One region of the Streptomyces sp. NBC_00028 genome, then DNA from elsewhere that is predicted to be linked to it. Evidence: riboswitches for the same ligand, from Rfam matches in the RefSeq annotation. Region 1 holds a riboswitch; each other region holds the start of a gene.

Region 1 (5,599 bases):
CCGCGTACGGGAGTTGCTGGCGCACCACGAGGACCGGCTGACCGGGCTGCGGGCGCTGCTCGGCGAGCCGCTCACGCCATGGCAGGTCGCCGAGCGCATGGAATGGAACCGCCCCTGGGCCGAAATCCCCCACGGCTCACGGAACATCGCCGTCTCGGAGGCGGAGGCCCATCTGCGGCGCCTGGTGAAGCTGGGCCGGGCGGAGGCGGTGCCGGGGAGCGATCCCCTCACCTACGTGGCGGTGTGATCCCATCGCGGGTATGGACCCTCTGGAGCGACTCCTCGCCGAACGCGCCTGCGAGCGCCTGATCATCGACTTCGTCCACCGTCTCGACCTCGGCGAACCGGGCTCGGTCGCCGGGCTGTTCACCGAGGACGGCTCCTGGGAGTGGCCGCTCCCAGAGGGGGACGGGCGGCGGTCCGTGGGCCGGGAGGCGCTGCGCGCGTACTTCGCCTCCCGTCCCTCCGACCGCCTCTCGCGCCGGGTGATGTCCAACATCCTCGTCACGGTGACGTCCCCGGACAGGGCGACGGCGACCTCGTACTTCACGACGTACCGCGTCGACGGCCACGAGGGCGGCCAGGGCCCCGTCCCGCCGGGCCCGCCCGTCCAGGTCGGGCAGTACGAGGACGAGTTCCGCAGGTCGGCGAAGGGCACGTGGCTGCTCGCGTCGCGAAGGCTGCGGCTGCCGTTCGGCGGCCCGACTCCGGTCAGGACAGGAACGTCCTGACCAACTCCTCGGCGGCGCCGAGCAGTTCGGTCTCCCGTCGGCTCATCGTCGGATTGACCGCCCGCCGCCCGCGCGCCTCGACGAGCCCCTCCTCCGTGAGCGCGGACGGGTCGGCCAGTAGGGCGGCCAGCATCGCGCGCGCCGGCCCCGCGATCGGCTCGTCCCCGACGGCGACCTGGGCGAGGATCACCGCGGACATGCCCCAGTCGAGGCCGGGGTCGCCCTCCTCGGCATTGGCCCAGTCGATGACGTAGGGCCCGTCGGCGGTGAGCATCACGTTGTCCGGATGCAGATCCAGGTGAACCACCCGCCCCGGCACGGCATGCAGCCGCCGCAACAGCCCCGCCAGCATCTCCCCCGCGTCCCGCGCGTCGATGCGCCCGGCCGCGAACGCCGCCAGCATCGTCGGCCCGTGCAGCCGCTGCATGACGAGGTCGGACCGGGAGGAATCCGCTGTCCGCACCCGGGGCACCGGATACCCATGGGCCCGCACCCGCTCCATGACGGCGGCCTCGGCCAGCGCGTCCGCGTACCCCTCCCGGTCGCGCCGCAGCACCCACGCGTCGTCGATCTCATAGACGTCGGACGCCCGCCCCGAGCCGATCAGTCTCCCCGTGATCTCCACGCCGCCGAACCTATCCCCCGGTCGGGAGCGCCTCACAGGAGCCCCTCAGCCGGTTGTTTACGGGCGGGTAGAGTGGCCGCGTCGTCATCACACCCGTACGGGGGGAAGCCGGTGCAATTCCGGCGCTGACCCGCAACCGTGAGCCTCCGAGGCCCTGCCTCCCGGGCAAGCCGGATCGCCCCGCGCGGAGCAGTTGACCGGCTCACGCGCACCGGCATCCGGCCGGTGCACGGCACCGTCGAGGTCTACGGGGCCGAGCCGCCCGGGGTCTCCCCGCGCTGCCCGGCTCCCTTGCAGGGAGAGGCATCCGCCGATCATGAACGTCCGCCGCAGCGCCGCGGTCCTGGCCGCCACCGCCGTGATCGGCACGGCCACCCCGGCCATGGCCGCCGATCCGTCCACTTCGCCCTCGCCTTCGGTGGCGATACCCGACGGGTTGTACGGGGCGGGCGACCCGACGTACGACGGGGTGTGGCGGCAGTCGCTGACGCTGATGGCGCAGACGGAACAGTCCGTCGACCCCGCCGACAAGGCCGTCGACTGGCTGGCCGGCCAGCAGTGCGCCAACGGCGCCTTCCCCGCCTTCCGCGCCGACACCACCAAGGCCTGCGACGCCAAGGTCATGGTCGACACCAACAGCACGGCCGCCGCGGTGCAGGCCCTCGCCGCGACCGGCGGACACGAGGACGTCCCCCGCAAGGCCGTCGCCTGGCTGAAGTCCGTGCAGAACAAGGACGGCGGTTGGGGCTACACCGCCGGCGGAGCGAGCGACGCGAACTCCACGTCCGTGGTCATCGGGGCGCTCACCGCCGTCGGCCAGCAGGCCGCGAAGGTCCAGAAGAACGGCAAGAGCCCCTACGACGCCCTGCTGGACCTCGCCCTCCCCTGCACCGGGACGGGGGCGGGCGCCTTCGCCTACCAGCCCGACAAGAAGGGCGGGCTCACCGCCAACGCGGACGCCACGGCGGCGGCGGTGCTCGGCGGGCTCGGCGAGCAGCAGACGAACGTCCACAGCGACGACGACCGGGCGAGCCAGTCCTGCGAGAAGCCCGGCGACTCCGAGCAGGCCGCCCACAACGGCGCCTCCTACCTCGCGAAGACGATGGCCAAGGACAAGTACCTGAAGTCGGCCCTGCCCGGTGCCGAGGACCAGCCCGACTACGGCAACACCGCCGACGCGGTCGTCGCCCTGTCCGCCGCCGACTTCCACGCCGAGGCCACCGCGTCCGTCCACTGGCTGGAGGCCAACGCCCTGAAGTGGGCCGCGCAGACCGGCCCGGCCGCCTACGCCCAGCTCGTCTTCGCCGCCCAGGCCGGTGGCCTGAACCCGCGTGAGTTCGGCGGCAAGGACCTGATCGTCCTGCTGAACGCGACCGGCCCGACGCCGGAGCACGTGCCCGGCCCGAAGGAGGGACGGGCGACCGGCGCGACCGAGTCCGACGACAGCGATGACGGGCTGTCCGTCGCCTGGACCGTCGGCGGCGGTCTCCTCCTCGGCGCCCTCATCGGCTTCGCCCTCATGCTCCGCGGCCGGAAGCGCCGCCAGTGATGCGCCGCGTCGCCGCCCTGCTCCTGACGGCGTTCTGCCTCCTGGCCCTCACCGGCCAGGCGGCCCACGCCGCCGGTTACCGCTACTGGTCCTTCTGGGACCGCACCGGCACGGCTTGGACCTACGCCACCCAGGGCCCCGCCACCGCCGTCCCCGCCGACGGCGACGTCCAGGGCTTCCGCTTCGCGGTGAGCGAGGACTCGACGGACGCGACGAAGCCCCGCGGCACGGCGTCGTTCGCGAAGATCTGCGCGAACACCCCCGCCGACCCCGGCAAGAAACGCGTGGCCCTGGTCCTCGACTTCGGCACACCGACGGACGCCCCGTCGGGAGAGACACCCCCCGCGCTCCGCACGAAGTGCGCGGTGGTCCCGGCCGACGCGACCACGGCGGAAGCCCTGGCCACGGTGGCCAAACCCCTGCGCTACGACACCAACGCCCTGCTGTGCGCGATCGCCGGGTACCCGGAGACCGGGTGCGGTGAGCAAGTGGCGACGGGCAACAAGAACACCTCGGCGAAGAAGCACAACACCAACAACGACTCCGGCCCATCGGTGGGCCTACTGACGGGCGCCGCAGCGGTGGCAACTTTGGCCGCGGCGGCGATATGGCAGGCAAGGCGCCGCAGGAATGCACGCTAACCCGCCCCAGCCCCCGGACGGCCGCGCCACCGAGGCGGCGCCCACCCCACAACCCCCAACTGCGGACAGTCACACCGCCGGAGCGGCACAGGCAGGCGCAGACCACACCCTAGCTGCGGGCAGTCGTGCCGCTGGGGCGGCACGGGTGGGCGCAGGCGGCACCCCGCCGGCGCGGGCAAGCGAAACGCCCCCCACCTCAACCCCCACCCGCCGCACCCACAGCACCCCCCGCACCCCCCTCCACCCCGCCGCCTGGTGGCTCTGGTCCCTCTCCCTCGGCATCGCCGCCACCCGCACCACCAACCCCCTCCTCCTCACCCTCCTCATCGCCACGTCCGCCTACGTAGTGGCCGCCCGCCGCCCGAACACCCCCTGGGCCCGCTCCTACTCCTCCTTCGTCAAACTCGCCCTCGCCGTCCTCCTCATCCGCCTCACCTTCGCCGTCACCCTCGGCTCCCCCCTCCCCGGCACCCACACCCTCGTCACCCTCCCCGAAGTCCCCCTCCCGGACTGGGCCCAGGGCATCCGCCTCGGTGGCAAGGTCACCGCGGAGACCCTCACCTTCGCCTTCTACGACGGCCTGAAACTGGCCACCCTCCTCATCTGCGTAGGCGCCGCGAACGCCCTCGCCAGCCCCACCCGCCTCCTCAAGTCCCTCCCCGGCGCCCTGTACGAGATGGGCGTCGCCGTGGTCGTCGCCCTCACCTTCGCCCCGAACCTCATCGCCGACGTCCAGCGTCTGCGCGCCGCCCGTCGCCTCCGGGGCCGCCCCGACTCCGGCCTGCGCGGCCTCCTCCAGGTGGGCCTGCCCGTCCTCGAAGGCGCCCTGGAACGCTCCGTCGCCCTCGCCGCCGCGATGGACGCCCGCGGCTACGGCCGTACCGCCGACGTCCCGCCCCGCGTCCGCCGTACGACGAACACCCTCACCCTCGGCGGCCTGCTCGGCGTCTGCGCGGGAACGTACGGCCTGCTGACCGCCGAAGGCGGCACGTACGGCGTCCCCGTCCTCCTCGCCGGAGTGACCGCGGCGCTCGCCGGCCTCCGTCTGGGCGGCCGCCGCACGCCCCGCACCCGCTACCGCCCCGACCCCTGGGGCGCCCGCGCCTGGCTGGCGACCGCCTCCGGCGCGGCGGTGGCCGCGGCGCTCGCCTGGGCCTCCGTCCACGACCCCGCGGCCCTCCACCCCGGCGTCATCCCCCTGACCACCCCCACCCTCCCCCTCTACCCCGCGGCCGCGATCCTCCTCGGCCTGCTGCCCGCCTTCGTCACCCCGCCTCCCGAGGAGCCGTCGTGATCCGTTTCGAGGACGTCTCCGTCACCTACGACGGCGCGACCCAACCCACCGTCCAGGGCATCGACTTCGAGGTCCCCGAGGGCGAACTCGTCCTCCTCGTGGGCCCGTCCGGCACCGGCAAGTCCACGATCCTCAACTCCGTCAGCGGTCTCGTCCCGCACTTCACCGGCGGCACCCTGCGCGGCCGGGTCACCGTCGCCGGCCGCGACACCCGCACCCACAAGCCTCGCGAACTGGCCGACGTCGTGGGCACGGTGGGCCAGGACCCGCTCTCCCACTTCGTGACGGACACGGTCGAGGACGAACTGGCCTACGGCATGGAGTCGTTGGGCCTGCCACCGGACGTGATGCGCCGCCGCGTCGAGGAGACCCTCGACCTCCTCGGCCTCACCGACCTCCGCGCCCGCCCGATCTCCACCCTCTCCGGCGGCCAGCAGCAACGCGTCGCGATCGGCTCGGTCCTCACCCCCCACCCCCGGGCCCTGATCCTGGACGAACCCACCTCCGCCCTCGACCCCGCCGCCGCGGAGGAGGTCCTCGCGGTCCTCCAACGCCTGGTCCACGACCTGGGCACCACAGTCCTCATGGCCGAGCATCGCCTGGAGCGCGTCATCCAGTACGCCGACCGGATAGCCCTCCTGCCGGGCCCGGGCGCGCCCCTGCGCCTGGGCACCCCGGCCGAGATCATGGCCGTGTCCTCCGTGTATCCACCGGTGGTGGGCCTAGGCCGCCTGGCGGGTTGGACACCCCTGCCACTAA
Region 2 (5,599 bases), 5.8 Mb from region 1:
AAGCGACCGCGTTCGGACCGCCGGTCCCGCAGGAACCGCTCGGCCCCGATCCCGCCGCGACGCCGCCCTGGAGCCTGCCGACCGGCGACGACTGGCTGACCGTGAACGTCTGGACCCCCGAGGCCGACGCGGCGGCCGCCCGCCCGGTCATGGTGTGGATCTACGGCGGTGCCTACAAGCTGGGCGCCGGCGACGACCCCACCTACGACGGCGCCCGGCTCGCCCGGGACGGCGGCCTGGTCGTGGTCACCCTGAACTACCGGGTCGGCATCGAGGGATTCCTCCACATCGAGGGGGCTCCCGCGAACCGCGGGCTGCTCGACCAGGTCGCCGCCCTGGAGTGGGTGCGCGACAACATCACGGCCTTCGGCGGCGACCCGGGCCAGGTGACCGTCTTCGGCGAGTCGGCCGGCGCCGGGTCCATCGCCGCGCTCCTGGCGATGCCGAGGGCGCGCGGCCTGTTCCGGCGCGCGATCGCGCAGAGCGTGCCGGGCACGTACTTCTCGGAGGCGCTGGCCCGGGACATCGGCGAGGCCGTCGCCGGTGAGCTCGGGCTGCGCGCGACCGTGGCGGATCTGGCGGGCGTGGACCCGCGCAAGCTGCCGGAGGCGGGGGCCGCGCTGAGCCGCCGGATGCGGGAGTTCCTGCCCCGGTGGGGCTCGGTCGCCCTGACCGCCACCCCGTACTCCCCGGTCGTCGACGGAGACGTCCTGCCGGTCATGCCGTGGCGGGCCCTGGCGGACGGTGCCGCCCGGGACGTGGAGCTGATCGTCGGGCACAACCGCGACGAGTACCGCCTCTTCCTGATGATGGGCGGCCTGCTCGGCAAGGTGGACGAGCGGCTGGCCTCGGGGGCGCTGGCCGCGTTCGGGCCGGGACCCGACGCCGAGCGGGCCTACCGCGCCGCGTACCCGGACGCCTCGGCGGAGCACCTCTTCGAACTCGTCCAGTCCGACTGGCTGTTCCGCATGCCCTCGCTGCATCTGGCGGACGCGCAGACCGCGGGTGGCGGGCGGGCGTACCTGTACGAACTCACCTGGTCCGCCCCGCTGCACGGCGGCGTGCTCGGCGCCTGCCACGGACTTGACGTACCCCTGGTCTTCGGGCCGCAAGGGGGTGGGCTCGGCGGCATGCTCATCGGCCCCGAGCCCACCCCCGACACCGAGCGGCTCTCCGCGCACGTCCGCTCCGCGTGGACGGCGTTCGCCGCCACCGGCGACCCCGGCTGGCCCGCGTACGACTCCGAGGCCCGGCTCGTCCGGCTCCTCGACACCGAACCGACGGTGAGCGCCTACCCGGAGGAGGCCTCACGGCGGCTGTGGGAGCGGCACGTCTTCGAGGCGCTGCCTCTGCTCGCCGGCTGACAGGCCCTAGGTGCGGTCGCCCTTCGGCTTGCCCCGCTGGTCGGGGGTGCCGTGCGGGGGCGGGTTGTACGGCTCCGGTGACGTCGCCGGTGACACGGGGGAACCGTGGCGTCCCGCGCGCTGTTCCGGGCGCAGCGCCTGCGGATCTCCGGACGTCGGCTCGGCGCCGGACTCCAGCTGCTCCAGGCGGGCGGTCAGCAGCTCGGTCACTGGGAGACGGTCGGCGTGGGTGCGCTCGTAGGAGAGCAGCGTCTCCACCTCGTCGGGCACCAGCGAGCGCACGCGGCTCTCCAGGCCGCCGAGGGGCAGATGGTCGTAGTCGGGCAGCGGCAGGGCGCTGCGACCGCCGTCGGCCATGGATCTCACTTCCCTCGATGCTGTGCTGTGTACGGTCGCGCGGGGCGCGGGTCAACGACCGCCCGGCCCCCCGCTGCCGAACGATCCGCTGCTGCCGTCGCTCCAGCGGCGCCGGCCCTTCTCGGGGCCGGTCCGGGTGCTGCTGTTGCCGAAGGCGGGCATCTCGTGCGGCGTGAGGCGCTGGTCGCTCCGGGGCACCTCGTCGGGCTCCCTGTTCTCCATGACCTCGCGGACGGGCCCGCCCTCGGGCAGCCTCGGCTGCTCCTCGGGGCTCGGGGGCGGCGGTTCCTGGCGACGGATGCGTGCGCCCAGCCAGAACGCGCCGAGCAACAGGGCGACCACGACCAGACCCGCCACGATCAGCCCGACGCCCAGGGCGCCGCGACCCGCGGCCATCTCCATCCATGCGATGTTCATGGCCCCGCGAGTACCCCCGCCGGCGTGCGTGAACCCGTCCACGCGACGGGCGGAACCTCCGGCGAGGGGGTTTGACGCGATCCGCGGCGGCTACCCGCGCGGTGTGACAGCGACGACATCCCAACAGGAGCTCATCCGGTTCCTGGAGGACCGTTTCGCGTGTGCGCAGGCGTGCACCGATTGCGCCCGGGCATGTGCGGTGCGTGCCAGCCTCGTGGATCCGGACGGGACCGAGCAGCAGGAACTCGTACGACGCAAGGGCATCATGTGCGCGGAGGTGTGCGACGCGACGTGCCGGGTGCTGTCCGAGCAGAACCGGCTGGACGAGAGCGGTATCCGCGTCCAGCTCGAGTGGTGCCGGACGGTCTGCCTGGAAAGCGCCCACGCCTTCGACACCCAGCCGGGCGCGGAGGAGGCCGCCAAGGCCTGCCGGACCTGCGCCCAGGCCTGCACGGACTTCATGGACACGCTGCGCTGAGGCGCGGCGCACCTCTCACAGAGGTCGTCCCATCCGTACGTTCCAGCGGCCCGCCCGGCCGCTGAGTTCGACGGCGGTGAGCGGTGCGACGTCCGCGCGCCAGAACGACGCCCTCGGGGCTCCCAGCGCGTGGACGAGCGCGGCGCGGACGATCTCGGGTTCGGCCACCACGATCGTCCGGCCCGGCTCCGCGGCGAGCGGGTCCAGCCACGCCGCGACCCGTTCGCACAGCGCGTGCACCGACTCCCCGCCGTGCGGTGCAGCTTCCACGTCGGCCAGCCAGCGGGCCAGCGCCTCCGGCTCGGCGGCGCCCACCTCGGCCAGCGTCGCCCCGCGCCAGCGTCCGGTGTCGAGGGCGGCCAACTCCGGTGTGTCCAGGGCGTCGAGGCCAAGTGCGTCGGCCGTCTCGCGGCAGCGCACGGTGGGGGAGACGCAGACCTGACGGGCCGTGGGCAGCGTGCCTGCGGCGGCCTTCGCGAGCCGCAGTCCTGAGTCGTCCGGCGGGCTGCCGTCGTCGAAGCGGGCCTCGCGCAGAGCCGCGCTGATCGCGGGTGAGATCAACATCACTCGGCTGGTCATCGGTCCATTCCCCCGCCCAACATCCCTTCCGTACCACGCAATTGACATGCCCACAGCGCCTCAGGGGCGCTCGTGGCCGACCCGTGCGCTCTTGGCCGCACCTCTCGCACGCGGTACCTTCTCGACGATATCGACGACGGTTCGGTGGAAGCCGGTGGGATTCCGGCACGGTCGCGCCACTGTATGCCGGGCACACCCCCAGGGGTGGGCCGGGGGAGTCAGACCCGCCCCGTCGTCCTGTGCACCACCGAGACGGGACGCGAGTTCCCCCAGGAGGTCCTGCCATGGCGCAGACCGTCGCTCAGCCGACAACCAGCTCCACCGCCATACCCGCAAAGCTGCCGATCGGCGCCATCGTCCCCTGGGCGGTCTTCTTCGGCGTCCTGATGCTGGTCCTGCTCTACTTCGTCGGCGCCGAACAGGGCGCCACCTCCCTGCTGTCCGGCGAGGGAGTCCACGAGTGGGTGCACGACGCCCGCCATCTGCTCGGCTTCCCGTGCCACTGACGGTGGCGAGGAAGCGTATCCGCGCATGAACTCCGCAACTGTCAGAAACCTCCTGGTCCGCGGCATGCTCGCGGGCCTCGTCGCGGGCCTGGCCGCGCTCGTCGTCGCGTACTTCCTCGGGGAGCCACGCGTCGATCAGGCCATCGCCTTCGAGGAGAGCCACGCCCACGAGCACGGCGGCGAGGAACTCTTCAGCCGTACGCTCCAGTCCACCGCGGGCCTGTCCACCGGTGTCCTCGTCTACGGGGTCGCCTTCGGCGGCATCGCGGCGCTCGCGTACTGCTTCGCGCTCGGCCGGATCGGCCGCTTCGGGCCGCGCGCGAGCGCGCTGCTCCTGGCGGTCGCCGGCCTGGTCGCGGTGTACGTCGTGCCGTTCCTCAAGTACCCGGCCAACCCGCCGGCCGTCGGCGACCCCGACACGCTCAACCAGCGGACCGCGCTGTTCTTCCTGATGATCGTCCTCAGCGTGCTGCTGACGGTGGGCACGGTCATCCTGGGCAAGCGGCTCGCACCCCGCCTCGGCAACTGGAACGCCACCCTCGCCGCGGGCGCGTTCTTCGTCCTCGTCGTCGGTCTGGCGTACGCGTTCCTGCCGTCGTTCAACGAGGTGCCGGAGCACTTCCCGGCCGCCCTGTTGTGGCAGTACCGGCTCGCGGCGCTCGCCGTGCAGGTGACCCTGTGGACCTCCTTCGGGCTGGTCTTCGGGCTGCTGGCGGAGCGGCAGCTGGCGCCGAAGCCGGCCGAGCGGTCGGCGGGTGCCGGGAGTCAGCCGACTCCCGTCATTCACTGAGCAGTTCAGCACCGAAACGGGCCCCCGCCACGCGGGGGCCCGTTTCATATGCCTCGGTACCGCCTCGCCATTCCCTATTTCTGGAACACGTTCTACCGTGTGCGCCGACAGGACCGGTTCCGGGGAGCCTGGAGGCGCCGTGCATCTCGCATACACACCCGAGCAGCAGCGGCTGCGCACCGAACTGCGCGCGTACTTCGCCGAGTTGGTGCCGACCGACGCCAACGCCCGGCACGGCGACCGGCGGGAGCAGAAGCGCTTCTACCGTGAGACCGTCCGCCGCCTGGGCGCCGACCGCTGGCTGGGCGTGGGCTGGCCGAAGGAGTACGGCGGCCGTGGCCTGACCGCGATGGAGCAGTTCATCTTCTTCGACGAGGCCGCCCAGGCCGGCGTACCGCTGCCGCTGATGGCGCTGAACACCGTAGGGCCGACGATCATGCAGTACGGCACCGACGAGCAGAAGGCGTACTTCCTCCCCGGGATCCTCTCCGGCGAGCTCGACTTCGCGATCGGCTACAGCGAGCCCGACGCCGGCACCGACCTCGCCTCCCTGAAGACGCGCGCGGTGCGCGAAGGGGACGAGTACGTCGTCAACGGGCAGAAGATCTGGACCACCAACGGCGACACCGCCGACTGGGTCTGGCTCGCCACCCGCACCGACCCCGACGCCCCGCCGCACAAGGGCATCACCATGCTCCTCGTGCCGACCACCGACCCCGGCTACTCCTGCACCGTCATCAACACCCTCGCCGGCCACGACACCACCGCCAGCTACTACGAGGACATCCGTGTCCCCGTCGCCCGCCGGGTCGGCGCCGAGAACCAGGGCTGGCGGCTGATCACCAACCAGCTCAATCACGAGCGCGTCACCCTCGCCGCACACGGCACCATGGCCATCCGCGCCCTGCACGACGTCCAGCGCTGGGCCATGGAGACCAAGCTCGCCGACGGCCGCCGCGTCGTCGACCTGCCCTGGGTGCGCCGCCGACTCGCCCAGACCCATGTGAAGCTCGACGCGATGAAGCTGCTCAACTGGCAGATGGTCCACGCCGTGCAGAACGGCACACTCACCCCCCAGGACGCCTCCGCGGTCAAGGTCTACGGCTCC
Region 3 (5,599 bases), 3.4 Mb from region 1:
TCGTCGCTGCGATCGATACCGAACACCTCACACACGACACCGAGTTCGAAGGGATGCACTCCGTCGAGCAACACGGCGACCACGTTCTTCAGCATGCTGCCAGTGTGCCTCGCGTATGGCAGTAAATCGAGGGTGTGCGGCAGTCCTGCCACTGTTTGTCAGGAGTGTTCAGCGCGAGAGTGGTGTCATGACTACCGCACAGACAGAAGGACTGATCGGAATGCTGACCGTGCTGGCCATCCTGTTCGTGCTGGTCCTGCCGTCGGTGATCGGCATCGCCCGCGACCGGCGCATCGACCGCGAGATCAGGGAGGCCGAGCAGGGCCGCCCGAAGAGCGCCGCCCCCCAGGCCCAGCCGCGGCGCCGCTACGTCACCGCCACGGTGACCCACCGCTCCTGAACCCCCTGGCACGCGACGGATCCCTCCTCGCCGCATGACGTTCGGCGGCGAGAAGGGATCCATCCCGTCGGGCTAGAAGTCCTCGTCCAGGTCGACCGTGCCCTCCACGGCGACCTGGTACGCGGACGGGCGGCGTTCGAAGAAGTTCGTCAGTTCCTGGACGCCCTGGAGCTCCATGAAGGAGAAGGGGTTCTCCGAGCCGTACACCGGGGCGAAGCCCAGGCGGGTGAGGCGCTGGTCGGCGACGCACTCCAGGTACTGGCGCATCGAGGCCGTGTTCATGCCCGGCAGACCGTCACCGCACAGGTCGCGGCCGAACTGGAGCTCCGCCTCGACCGCCTCCCGCATCATGTCCGTGACCTGCTGCTGGAGCTGCTCGTCGAAGAGGTCCGGCTCCTCCTTGCGGACGGTGTCGACCACCTCGAACGCGAAGCTCATGTGCATGGTCTCGTCGCGGAACACCCAGTTGGTGCCGGTGGCGAGACCGTGCAGCAGACCCCGGCTGCGGAACCAGTAGACGTACGCGAAGGCACCGTAGAAGAACAGGCCCTCGATGCACGCGGCGAAGCAGATGAGGTTGAGCAGGAAGCGGCGGCGGTCGGCCTTCGACTCCAGGCGCTCCAGCTTCTCGACCTCGTTGATCCACTTGAAGCAGAACTCCGCCTTCTCGCGGATCGACGGGATGTTCTCCACCGCCGCGAACGCCGCCGTCCGGTCCTCCGGGTCGGGGAGGTAGGTGTCGAGGAGCGTCAGGTAGAACTGGACGTGCACTGCCTCCTCGAACAGCTGGCGCGACAGGTACAGGCGCGCCTCAGGGGAGTTGATGTGCTTGTAGAGCGTGAGCACCAGGTTGTTCGCCACGATCGAGTCGCCCGTCGCGAAGAACGCCACCAGGCGGCCGATCAGGTGCTGCTCCTCCGGCGTCAGCTTCGCCAGGTCGGCGACGTCCGAGTGGAGGTCGACCTCCTCGACGGTCCAGGTGTTCTTGATGGCGTCCCGGTAACGCTCGTAGAAGTCCGGGTAGCGCATGGGACGCAGAGTCAGCTCGAAGCCCGGGTCGAGCAGGTTCTTGAATGTGGAGGTGCCGGCACGCAGTGCCGCCGTTGAGGGGTGGTGGTCGGGCGACGGGTGGGCGGAGCTCATTACTGGCAGGCCTCGCAGGACTCGGGGTTCTCAAGGGAGCAGGCGATCGCTTCGGGGTCAGCGGCCTGCTGTACGGGGACAGTTGCCTGTGCGGCGCGGGCGATCCTCGTCGCCGGGCGCGAGCGCAGGTAGTACGTCGTCTTCAGGCCCTGCTTCCAGGCGTACGCGTACATCGAGGAGAGCTTGCCGATGGTCGGCGTCTCCAGGAACAGGTTCAGCGACTGGGACTGGTCCAGGAACGGGGTGCGCGCGGCGGCCATGTCGATGAGGCCGCGCTGCGGGATCTCCCACGCCGTGCGGTACAGGTCGCGGACGTCCTGCGGGACCCAGGTGAAGCCCTGCACCGAGCCGTTGGACTCACGCAGCGCCTCCCGGGTCTGCGCGTCCCAGACGCCGAGCTTCTTCAGCTCGGCCACCAGGTAGGAGTTGACCTGGAGGAACTCGCCGGACAGCGTCTCGCGCTTGAAGAGGTTCGAGACCTGCGGCTCGATGCACTCGTACACGCCCGCGATCGAGGCGATCGTGGCCGTGGGCGCGATGGCGAGGAGCAGGGAGTTGCGCAGGCCCGTGGTCGCCATCCGCTCGCGCAGCGCCGCCCAGCGCTCCGGCCAGGTCAGCTCGACGCCGTAGTGGTCGGGGTGCAGCACACCCTGGGCGGTACGGGTCTTCTCCCACGCCGGGAGCGGCCCGTTGCGCTCGGCCAGGTCGGTGGAGGCCTCGTACGCGGCGAGCATGATGCGCTCGGCGATGCGCGTGGAGAGAGCCTTGGCCTCCGGCGAGTCGAAGGGCAGCCGCAGCTTGAAGAAGACGTCCTGGAGGCCCATCGCGCCGAGGCCGACGGGACGCCACTTGGCGTTGGAACGGCCCGCCTGCTCGGTCGGGTAGAAGTTGATGTCCACCACGCGGTCGAGGAAGGTGACGGCGGTACGGACGGTCTCGTCCAGCCGCTCCCAGTCGAGGTCGCCGGTCCTCTGGTCGACGAACGCACCCAGGTTCACCGACCCCAGGTTGCAGACCGCCGTCTCCCCGTCGTCCGTGACCTCCAGGATCTCCGTGCAGAGGTTGGAGGAGTGGACCACGCTGCCGGGCAGCGCCGTCTGGTTGGCGGTGCGGTTGGCGGCGTCCTTGAAGGTCATCCAGCCGTTGCCGGTCTGCGCGAGGGTGCGCATCATGCGGCCGTAGAGGTCACGGGCCGGGATGGTCTTCTTCGCGAGACCGGCCGCCTCCGCCTTGCGGTACGCGGCGTCGAACTCCTCGCCCCACAGGTCGACCAGCTCGGGCACGTCGGCCGGGGAGAACAGCGACCACTCGGCGTCGGCGTTCACGCGGCGCATGAACTCGTCCGGGATCCAGTGCGCGAGGTTCAGGTTGTGCGTACGCCGAGCGTCCTCACCGGTGTTGTCGCGCAGCTCCAGGAACTCCTCGATGTCGGAGTGCCAGGTCTCCAGGTACACCGCGGCCGCGCCCTTGCGCCGACCGCCCTGGTTCACCGCGGCGACGCTAGCGTCCAGCGTCTTCAGGAACGGCACGATGCCGTTGGAGTGCCCGTTGGTGCCCCGGATGAGGGAGCCGCGGGAACGAATCCTGCTGTACGACAGCCCGATGCCACCGGCGTGCTTGGACAGCCGTGCCACCTGGTGGTAGCGGTCGTAGATGGAGTCCAGCTCGTCCAGAGGGGAGTCGAGGAGGTAGCAGGACGACATCTGGGGGTGCCGGGTGCCGGAGTTGAAGAGCGTGGGGGAGGACGGCAGGTAGTCGAGGCGGCTCATGAGCCCGTAGAGCGCGGCGACTTCGTCCAGGGCGCGGGTCGTGTCGTCCTCGGCGAGGCCGGCGGCGACGCGCAGCATGAAGTGCTGGGGAGTCTCGATGACCTGGCGGGTGATCGGGTGCCGCAGGAGGTAGCGGCTGTGCAGGGTGCGGAGCCCGAAGTAGCCGAAGCGGTCGTCGCCGGCCGGGTCGATCAGCGCGTCGAGCCGCGCCGCGTGGACCCGTACGAACTCCGCCGTACGGTCGGCGACCAGGCCCTCGCGGTGGCCGACCCCGACGGACTCGGTGAAGGACGTGACGCCCTGGGAGGCGGCCTCGGCGGCGATGCTGATGGTCAGCAGCCGGGCGGCCAGCCGGGAGTAGGCGGGGTCCTCGGAGATGAGACCGGCAGCGGCCTCCGTCGCCAGCTCGCGCAGCTCCGCGCCGCCATCGGAGTCCGCCCGGCCGGAGCGGCCGCGCAGCGCGGCGGCGGCGACCCGTCCGGGGTCGGCGTCGGGCAGGTCGGCGGTCAGCTCGGTCAGGGTCCGCAACAGGGCGGTACCGGGACCGTCGTTCTCCGCCTGGACCGCTGAAGCCGGATCGGCTGGCGCGATGGTCACTGGGGGGCTCTCCCTCGCTCGGCACGGGGCCTGGCGGAGAGCAGGGGGCAGCACGAGCGCACACGGCGTCGCGTCCACCGGCCCACTCCACGAGGCCCGGACGTCATGGCACCCGGGCCACGGCGGCCTGGGCACGCTGTCGGCAGGTCCTCGGACTGACTCCCGTACACGCACAAGACATGCACAAGTACACCGTTGCGGGACAGTTCCGGATTCGCACCGGATTCCCCTGTGGCGACAGCGAGCATGAGCATACATCTTGTGCCGGGTTCGGGTGGCACCCCTAGATGTTGTGTCGCGGCGACTTCAGAGCGTCAACTCATAGGTGAGAAGCGTGAACTCCACACCCGGGATCGGCTGCCAGTCGCGCTCGGGCGCGCGGACGAAACCGAGGCGTTCGTAGATGCGGTGGGCGGCGTACATGATCTCCTGGGTCGACAGCACGATGCCCGTGCAGCCCTCCGCCGCCCTCGCCCGGTCGACGCAGGCGCGGACGAGGGCCTCGCCGGCCCCTCTGCCGCGCGCCGCGCGGCTGACGGCGAGCATGCGGATCACGGCCTCGTCGGGCCGGGCGTGCTCGGCCAGGGCGCCGCCGGCGGCGACGTAGGTGACGGTGCCGACGGGCTCGCCGCCCAGGGTGGCCACGAGTACCTCGGCGGAGGCGGCCCGCTTGGCGACGTCTCTCAACTCGCCCAGGTACCAGTCGCTCTCGCCGAAGGCGAGGAGGTCGTCCAGGAGATAGGCCTGGGCCGTGATCTCACCGATCGTGTCGTATTCGCTGGGTTCCGCAGCCCGGATCTCGATGTCCATGGGAGCGAGTGTGCCCGACCGGTACGACAACGGGCCGCCGGATGTTCCGACGGCCCGCTGAGCACGGAAATCCTCAGTGCGAGGTGCCCGCCGTCGCCGGCGGCAGCTCGACCTGGACGCCGGGGTCGCCCGCGTCCGCCGTGTAGTCCTCGGGGCTCGTCTCGTCGACGCCCTCCGGGGCCTTCACGGCCTTCAGGACGAAGGTCAGGACCACCGTGACGACGACATTGAGCACGAACGCCGTCAGGCCGATGTAGCCGATCTCGCCGATGCCCGGGATCTCCTTCGACGAGCCGCCGAAGTGCTTCTGGGTCGGGGAGGCGACGCCGTACGCGGCGACCGTGCCGTAGATCATGCCGACCGCCCAGCCGGCGAGCAGGGCCCAGCGGTGGAACCAGCGGGTGAACAGACCGCCGACCAGGGCCGGGAACGTCTGGAGGATCCAGATGCCGCCCAGGAGCTGGAAGTTGATGGCGACCGTCTTGTCCATCGTCAGGACGAAGACCAGCGCGCCGACCTTCACCAGCAGGGACACCAGCTTGGAGATCTTGGTCTCCTGCTCCGGAGTCGCGTCCGGCTTGATGAAGTCCTTGTAGATGTTGCGGGTGAAGAGATTCGCCGCCGCGATGGACATGATGGCGGCGGGCACGAGCGCGCCGATACCGATCGCCGCGAAGGCCACACCCGCGAACCACGCCGGGAACATGTCCTCGAACAGCTGCGGGATCGCCAACTGGCCGTTGGTGACCTTGACCCCGGCCGCGATCGCCATGAAGCCCAGCAGCGCCAGCAGACCCAGCATCAGCGAGTACAGCGGCAGGATCGTGGTATTGCGGCGGATCACCTCACGGCTCCTGGAGGAGAGCGTCGCGGTGATCGA

Evidence for each region. Region 1 has a riboswitch for cobalamin ahead of OG885_RS31530 (prenyltransferase/squalene oxidase repeat-containing protein). Riboswitches for the same ligand answer to the same signal wherever they lie in the genome.
Region 2: linked by a shared signal. The riboswitch ahead of OG885_RS05325 (CbtB-domain containing protein) and the one ahead of OG885_RS31530 (prenyltransferase/squalene oxidase repeat-containing protein) in region 1 are both predicted to bind cobalamin.
Region 3: linked by a shared signal. The riboswitch ahead of OG885_RS15745 (ribonucleoside-diphosphate reductase subunit alpha) and the one ahead of OG885_RS31530 (prenyltransferase/squalene oxidase repeat-containing protein) in region 1 are both predicted to bind cobalamin.

What each region holds. Positions count from the first base shown of each region.
Region 1 covers NZ_CP108293.1:7,007,335-7,012,933, reverse strand. The annotation lists gene OG885_RS31545 (MBL fold metallo-hydrolase) at 1-247, shown strand, start outside; gene OG885_RS31540 (nuclear transport factor 2 family protein) at 261-731, shown strand; gene OG885_RS31535 (phosphotransferase) at 712-1,356, opposite strand; cobalamin riboswitch at 1,418-1,559, shown strand; gene OG885_RS31530 (prenyltransferase/squalene oxidase repeat-containing protein) at 1,673-2,905, shown strand; gene OG885_RS31525 (SCO2322 family protein) at 2,905-3,546, shown strand; gene OG885_RS31520 (energy-coupling factor transporter transmembrane component T) at 3,692-4,840, shown strand; gene OG885_RS31515 (ABC transporter ATP-binding protein) at 4,837-5,599, shown strand, end outside.
Region 2 covers NZ_CP108293.1:1,201,286-1,206,884, reverse strand. The annotation lists gene OG885_RS05350 (carboxylesterase/lipase family protein) at 1-1,364, shown strand, start outside; gene OG885_RS05345 (hypothetical protein) at 1,371-1,721, opposite strand; gene OG885_RS05340 (DUF6479 family protein) at 1,773-2,138, opposite strand; gene OG885_RS05335 (ferredoxin) at 2,242-2,616, shown strand; gene OG885_RS05330 (histidine phosphatase family protein) at 2,632-3,195, opposite strand; cobalamin riboswitch at 3,290-3,442, shown strand; gene OG885_RS05325 (CbtB-domain containing protein) at 3,480-3,701, shown strand; gene OG885_RS05320 (CbtA family protein) at 3,727-4,491, shown strand; gene OG885_RS05315 (acyl-CoA dehydrogenase family protein) at 4,631-5,599, shown strand, end outside.
Region 3 covers NZ_CP108293.1:3,594,432-3,600,030, reverse strand. The annotation lists gene OG885_RS15760 (helix-turn-helix domain-containing protein) at 1-95, opposite strand, end outside; gene OG885_RS15755 (hypothetical protein) at 188-400, shown strand; gene OG885_RS15750 (ribonucleotide-diphosphate reductase subunit beta) at 473-1,543, opposite strand; gene OG885_RS15745 (ribonucleoside-diphosphate reductase subunit alpha) at 1,543-3,909, opposite strand; cobalamin riboswitch at 4,033-4,193, opposite strand; gene OG885_RS15740 (GNAT family N-acetyltransferase) at 4,216-4,719, opposite strand; gene mctP (monocarboxylate uptake permease MctP) at 4,793-5,599, opposite strand, start outside.